Regions from separate parts of the Bradyrhizobium sp. 4 genome, predicted to be linked through region 2. Evidence: predicted binding sites of a transcription regulator. Region 2 holds the regulator's gene; each other region holds the start of a gene.
What was found. Region 2 encodes HrcA, which represses chaperone genes, less so after heat shock. Its sites were predicted from a motif close to GTTAGCACTCNCNNNNNGNGAGTGCTAAC; they were not measured.
Positions count from the first base shown of each region.

Region 1: a site for HrcA is predicted at 1,062-1,090, ahead of IVB45_RS06205 (co-chaperone GroES). Genes of this name have one in related genera too.
Region 3: a site for HrcA is predicted at 831-859, ahead of IVB45_RS32480 (co-chaperone GroES). Genes of this name have one in related genera too.

Region 1 is NZ_CP064686.1:1,327,683-1,329,949, forward strand. It holds gene groL (chaperonin GroEL) at 1-659, opposite strand, end outside; gene IVB45_RS06205 (co-chaperone GroES) at 704-1,018, opposite strand; gene ltrA (group II intron reverse transcriptase/maturase) at 1,913-2,267, opposite strand, start outside.
Region 2 is NZ_CP064686.1:7,752,312-7,754,578, reverse strand. It holds gene rph (ribonuclease PH) at 1-129, opposite strand, end outside; gene hrcA (heat-inducible transcriptional repressor HrcA) at 311-1,399, shown strand; gene grpE (nucleotide exchange factor GrpE) at 1,496-2,110, shown strand; gene pncA (bifunctional nicotinamidase/pyrazinamidase) at 2,185-2,267, opposite strand, start outside.
Region 3 is NZ_CP064686.1:6,783,398-6,785,664, forward strand. It holds gene IVB45_RS32475 (hypothetical protein) at 114-635, opposite strand; gene IVB45_RS32480 (co-chaperone GroES) at 949-1,245, shown strand; gene groL (chaperonin GroEL) at 1,393-2,267, shown strand, end outside.

The sequences.
Region 1 (2,267 bases), 1.4 Mb from region 2:
ATGTAGGCGTCGTCCATCTCAACGCGCATCTTGTCGGCGTTGGTGACGAAGTAGGGCGAGATGTAGCCGCGGTCGAACTGCATGCCCTCGACGACGTCGAGCTCGGTCTCGAGCGACTTGGCTTCCTCGACGGTGATGACACCCTCGTTGCCGACCTTCTTCATGGCGTCGGCGAGGAACTTGCCGATCTCCGCGTCGCCGTTGGCCGAGATGGTGCCGACCTGGGCGATCTCGTCGTTCGAGGTCACCTTCTTGGAGTTCTTGACGAGGTCCGCAACGACGGCTTCGACCGCGAGGTCGATACCGCGCTTCAGATCCATCGGGTTCATGCCGGCGGCAACCGACTTGGCGCCTTCGCGCACGATCGCCTGGGCTAGCACGGTCGCGGTGGTGGTGCCGTCGCCGGCCGCGTCAGCGGACTTGGAGGCGACTTCGCGCACCATCTGCGCGCCCATGTTCTCGAACTTGTCCTCGAGCTCGATCTCCTTGGCGACGGTGACGCCGTCCTTGGTGATGCGGGGAGCGCCGAACGACTTGTCGAGCACGACGTTGCGGCCCTTCGGACCGAGCGTGACCTTCACCGCGTTGGCGAGAATGTCGACGCCGCGAAGCATCTTGTCGCGCGCATCGACCGAGAATTTGACTTCTTTAGCTGCCATCTGGATTTTTTCCTTAGGTGTTTAACTGGATAAGAGAGGGGCTCTTAGGCCGCCTTCTTCTTGGAAGCGGGGACGTCGAGGACGCCCATGATGTCGCTTTCCTTCATGATCAGCAGGTCGACGTTGTCGATCTTGACCTCGGTGCCGGACCACTTACCGAACAGCACGCGGTCGCCGACCTTCAGGTCGATCGGGATCAGCTTGCCAGCTTCGTCGCGGCCACCCGGGCCGACGGCGACGATCTCGCCCTGCGAGGGCTTTTCCTTCGCCGTGTCGGGAATGATGATGCCGCCAGCGGTCTTCTCTTCTGCGTCGATGCGCTTGACCACGACGCGATCGTGAAGCGGACGGAATTCCATGCAGATCTCCTAAGCATTTAAACTAGTTGACGATTTCCCGATTGGTAACAATCTCGGCCCGCGAGTGCCAACGCAGGCGCAGCTGAAATAGGACTGATTTTTGAGGGAACAAGTGTTTGTAGCAGGAAAATCCGCTAGGCGCGCGGGATCTCTGTGGCGGCTGCCCAGATCACTTTCTCGAGCTTGCCAGCACCCGACCTTCTTCTGAGTGAATCGTACGGCTCTGTCTCTGGACGCAGTGTCGCCTAACAGTTCAATTCCTCGGCCTATAGGCCAGCCGATCTGGTGCCGGTTCAAATGCGAATCGTCGGCTGACTTCATTCTAAGATTGCGATGCGTTTAGAACCTAAACGCAGAGTTCGGGAACGGAGGTATCGCTCCGCTTGATCGATGATCCGATACTCAGCAACGCGATGCGAGGTAACGCTGGCTGCGCCTAGGTTGCAACGGCACGTGCTCAAGAAAGGCCCTCGCCCCGGGAATTTGCTGCGGCTTGGTGCAGCGAGCGCGAGCACATGTCAGCACGGCGCCATAAGTGCGGAGGATCCAGAGACGAGCCCGCCGAGACGGCAGTCGTTCTCGCAATTCGCAGGCATTGCACGAACTGACTCGCAATCCGCGGGATCCATCAAAATTATTTGCAAGCGCAACGCACGCTTAGGCCCTACATACCCAATCACCTGCGCAGGTTCCCTCGGGTCAGAACAACAACTGGCTCCACAGAATCAAGCACACCTATCGATTTCGTCAAAAAACGTCAGGGCAACGTCTGTTGGTTGTTCATTAAGGCGGCCACCACGGTCGTGGTCGAGTAGCTCAGCCATTTGGCTTTCGCCCTCACAGATCCGGGCAGGCGGCTTTCCCGCACCCGGCTCTTCCCGAGGGTAACCCGCGTCATATCCGCGCCTGCGCCCAAGTGCGAGTGATGCGTGGAACGGGCAGACGGAAGCGTGCCGTCAGGGCCTCGAACTCCGACCAGCCCATGCGCCGACTTTTCTGACTGCGCCGTCTCAGACAGTGCAGCCAGATCCGACGCACTTCGCGGTAGAAGCCGTTAAGCGCTGGATAATTGTGCGGCCTGCCGTAGTAGCCGTAGTGTCCACGCAGCACTGCGGCGAACCACTCGTGCTGGGTGGCCAGTGACTCGTGCATGAGCCGCCAGGCCTCCTGGCGCAACGCCGTCAGCTTGCGCGTCAGGCGTTTCCCTTCCGTCTTGTGCTTCACGATAAACCGGCCGTCCCGGGTCCGC
Region 2 (2,267 bases):
CAGCGTGGCGGTGACCAGCACGTGGGTGTCGCCGAATTTCACCAGGCACGAGCCTTCCGCATATTTGACCACGCCGCGCTCCAGCGTCACGGGGCGCAATTCGTCGGGCGCACGGCGGCTTGGCCGCATGGGAAATCCTCCAAAACTCTCGGAAAAGGGCTGTTGGCGGTGCTTGTAGGGGGGGTGAGGGTGGGCGGCAAGGGGGAAGATCGAGGCCTTATTCACCCCCGATTTTCAATCCGCGAACGCCACGCTTGTCAGAAGCCCCAAGGATAGACAAATTACCTGTATCTGAGAGGAGTTACGGTCTGTGGCCCATCACGATCCGATCCATCTGATCGCGCCGCGCGCGGGCCTCGCCCAGCTCAACGAGCGTTCCCGCGACATCTTTCGTCAAATCGTCGAAAGCTACCTCGCGACCGGGGAGCCGGTGGGCTCGCGCAATATTTCTCGCCTGATCGCCATGCCGCTGTCGCCCGCTTCCGTCCGCAACGTCATGGCCGACCTGGAACAGCTCGGCTTGATCTACGCCCCGCACACCTCCGCCGGCCGGCTGCCGACGGAACTCGGCCTGCGCTTCTTCGTCGATGCCCTGATGCAGGTCGGCGACCTCAATGACAGTGAACGGCAGGCGATCCAGAGCCAGTTGACCTCCGTGGGCCACGCGCAATCGGTGGAGGCTGCGCTCGAGGAGGCATTGACGCGGCTCTCCGGCCTGACCCGCGCTGCCGCGGTCGTGCTGACGCCGAAATCCAATGCGCGGCTGAAACATATCGAATTCGTCCGCTTGGAACCGGAAAAGGCATTGGTGATCCTGGTCGGCGAGGACGGGCAGGTCGAAAACCGCGTTTTGACGCTGCCGCCGGGAGTTCCATCCTCGGCGTTGACCGAAGCCGGCAACTTCCTCAATGCGCGGATCCGGGGCCGGACCCTGGCCGAGGCGCGGCTGGAGCTCGAGACCGCGCTCGGAGAGGCGCGCACCGAGCTCGATCAGCTGACGCATAAGGTGATCTCGGCCGGGATTGCCAGCTGGTCGGGCGGCGAGAACGAGGATCGGCAGCTCATCGTCCGCGGTCACGCCAATCTGCTCGAGGATTTGCATGCGCTGGAGGATCTCGAGCGCGTTCGCCTGCTGTTCGACGATCTCGAGACCAAGCGCGGGGTCATCGACCTGCTCGGGCGGGCCGAGACTGCGGAAGGCGTGCGGATCTTCATCGGCAGTGAGAACAAGCTGTTCTCGCTGTCGGGCTCGTCCACCATCATCTCGCCCTATCGGGACGCTGCCGGCCATATCGTCGGCGTTTTGGGCGTGATCGGGCCGACGCGGCTGAATTATGCCCGCGTGATCCCGACCGTGGACTACGCTGCCCGCATCGTCAGCCGGCTCCTGGGGGGCTGACCGGCGTCTCCCCCGATCACGGGCGCTTGATTTTCGGCGCCCGAAGCACGATATCCGGGCCAGAAACCCCCTGAGATGAATGCGAAAAGAGAGCCGATGACCGATCGAGACCGGCAACCCGAAGACACGAGTGCTGCGGCCGGCGAGCCCGTGGTGTCAAAACCCTACATCATGCCCGACGATCCCGAGCCGGGCTCGGTCGAGCTTCTGCAGAAGGAAGTCGCCGAGGCGCGCGACCGCATGCTGCGGACGCTGGCCGAGATGGAGAATCTGCGCAAGCGCACTGCCAAGGAGGTCGCTGACTCCAAGCTCTACGGCGTCACGGGCTTTGCCCGCGACGTGCTCGACATCGCCGACAACCTCCAGCGCGCGCTCGATGCCGTTCCGGCCGAGGCCCGTGCGGCGGCCGATGCAGGCCTCGCCTCGCTGATCGAGGGCGTCGAACTGACCGAGCGCTCTCTGCTCAGCGCGCTGGAAAAACACGGCGTGAAGAAGTTCGACCCCCTGGGCCAGAAGTTCGACCCGAACTTCCAGCAGGCGATGTTCGAGGTGCCCGATGCATCGGTGCCCGCGGGCACCGTCGTGCAGGTCATGCAGGCCGGCTACACCATCGGCGAGCGCGTGCTGCGTCCTGCCTTGGTCGGTGTCGCCAAGGGCGGCGCCAAGGCTGCGCCCGCCAACAGCAACGAGCCGAACGGCGCGGCGAACTGATCGATCCTCATGCTGAGGAGGCGCGCTAAGAAGCGCGCTCCTCAGGATGAGGTCTTGCAGTTCGGTCGCGCCTCTTACGCGCTCGCCGCGATATCCGCGGACTGAATCCGCTTCACGCCGGCCTTGGCCATATCGGCCCAGGCCTTTGCGAGCGAAC
Region 3 (2,267 bases), 970 kb from region 2:
TTTGGACGTCATTGCGAGCGAAGCGAAGCAATCCAGACTGTGTCCGCGGAGGCAGCCTGGTTGCTTCGTCGCTTCGCTCCTCGCAATGACGAGTGGCTAGGCCGGCGCCGCGACTACGCCCTCGGCGCGCAGCGGACGTAGACCATGTTGCCGTAGCGGGTGGCGGCGTCCTTGTCGATGAAGCGGGTGATGAGGACGCGGCCGTCGAAGGAGACGATCTCGCGGTCCTGCTCGCCGGGCGTCGGACCCGCCGGCCCGATATAGTTCTTGCCGCTGGGCGAACCCTTCAGCCGCAGCTCCTGCGGTGTTGCCTGGTCCGCCAGATGCATGATCACGCCGCCGGAGGAGCCGGCGGTGATCACATAAGGATTTTTGCATTGAGCCCGGGCGGCAGCCTCGGTGCGGGCGCGGTCGGCCGGGTTCTGGAACGAGGCGAGGCCCCAGCGCCCGACGATCTCGTCGGCGCGGATCGAGGCGGGCATTTCCGGACCGGTGCCGGGCTCGGCCTCGGGGGGCGGTGAGGAGGAAGAAAAGGACGGCAGGCTCATGCCGCCGCCGCAGGCGCCAAGCAGCAGCGCCAGGCAAGAAGCCGCCGCCAGATTGGCGACCGTGCGCGCGTGAGCTGAACTGATCATGGCATTCCCCCGGACAAAACCATGGCCGCACCCCTTCCGCAGCCAAGCGCAAAACCGCTGCCGGAGCAATGACGTCCTTTAATACGCCGGCGCCCCGAACAAGTTTCCAATGTCACCATCCTATATCCGTCTCACCAATCGCTTAACCACCTTTGCTTGACAGGATCGCGGCCAAGCCATATTCCCGGGCGGACCATTAGCACTCTGAAAGATGGATTGCTAACGCGCGCCGATCGATCCTCAAGAAGGGTGGACGGCAGCGCCGCCCGCCCACTTTCACTCCTTCCGAAGCGAGCCTCCAAAGGGAAACGTCATGACTAAATCCAAATTTCGTCCGCTGCATGACCGTGTCGTGGTCAAACGTATCGACGCCGAGTCAAAGACCAAGGGCGGCATCATCATTCCGGACACGGCCAAGGAAAAGCCGTCCCAGGGCGAAGTCGTCGCCGTCGGCCCCGGTGGCCGCGACGAGGCCGGCAAGCTGATCCCGATCGACCTCAAGGTCGGCGACCGTGTGCTGTTTGGCAAGTGGTCGGGCACCGAGGTCAAGATCGACAACGATGAGCTCCTGATCATGAAGGAGTCGGACATCATGGGTGTGATGGCCTAAGGCCAGACGCCTGAACGGCCGCTGAATGCATGCCCGGGTCACTCGATCCGGGCATGCATCATTCCGCCGGGTTCGATCGCGGACCCCGGGAATGAGGCGACCCAATAAGCAAGACACATCACGAAAAAAGAAGAGGAATTGCAGACCATGGCTGCCAAAGACGTCAAGTTTTCCGGAGACGCGCGCGATCGCATGCTGCGCGGCGTCGACATTCTCGCCAATGCCGTCAAGGTGACGCTCGGCCCGAAGGGCCGCAACGTGCTCATCGAGAAGTCGTTCGGCGCGCCCCGCATCACCAAGGACGGCGTCACCGTCGCCAAGGAGATCGAGCTCGAGGACAAGTTCGAGAACATGGGCGCCCAGATGGTGCGTGAGGTCGCCTCCAAGACCAACGACCTCGCCGGCGACGGCACCACCACCGCGACCGTGCTGGCCCAGTCCATCGTGCGCGAAGGCGCCAAGTCGGTTGCCGCCGGCATGAACCCGATGGACCTCAAGCGCGGCATCGACATCGCGGTCGCCGCCGTCGTCAAGGACATCGAGAAGCGCGCCAAGCCGGTCGCCGCCTCCTCCGAGGTCGCCCAGGTCGGCACCATCTCGGCCAACGGCGATGCCGCCATCGGCAAGATGATCGCGCAGGCGATGCAGAAGGTCGGCAACGAGGGCGTCATCACCGTCGAGGAGAACAAGTCGCTCGACACCGAGGTGGACATCGTCGAGGGCATGAAGTTCGACCGCGGCTATCTGTCACCCTACTTCGTCACCAACCCCGAGAAGATGACCGCCGAGCTCGAGGATGCCTACATCCTCCTGCACGAGAAGAAGCTGTCCGGCCTGCAGGCGATGCTGCCGGTGCTGGAAGCCGTGGTGCAGTCTGGCAAGCCGCTCGTCATCATCGCCGAGGACGTCGAGGGCGAGGCTCTGGCTACCCTGGTCGTCAACCGCCTCCGTGGCGGCCTGAAGGTCGCCGCCGTCAAGGCGCCGGGCTTCGGCGACCGCCGCAAGGCCATGCTCGAGGACCT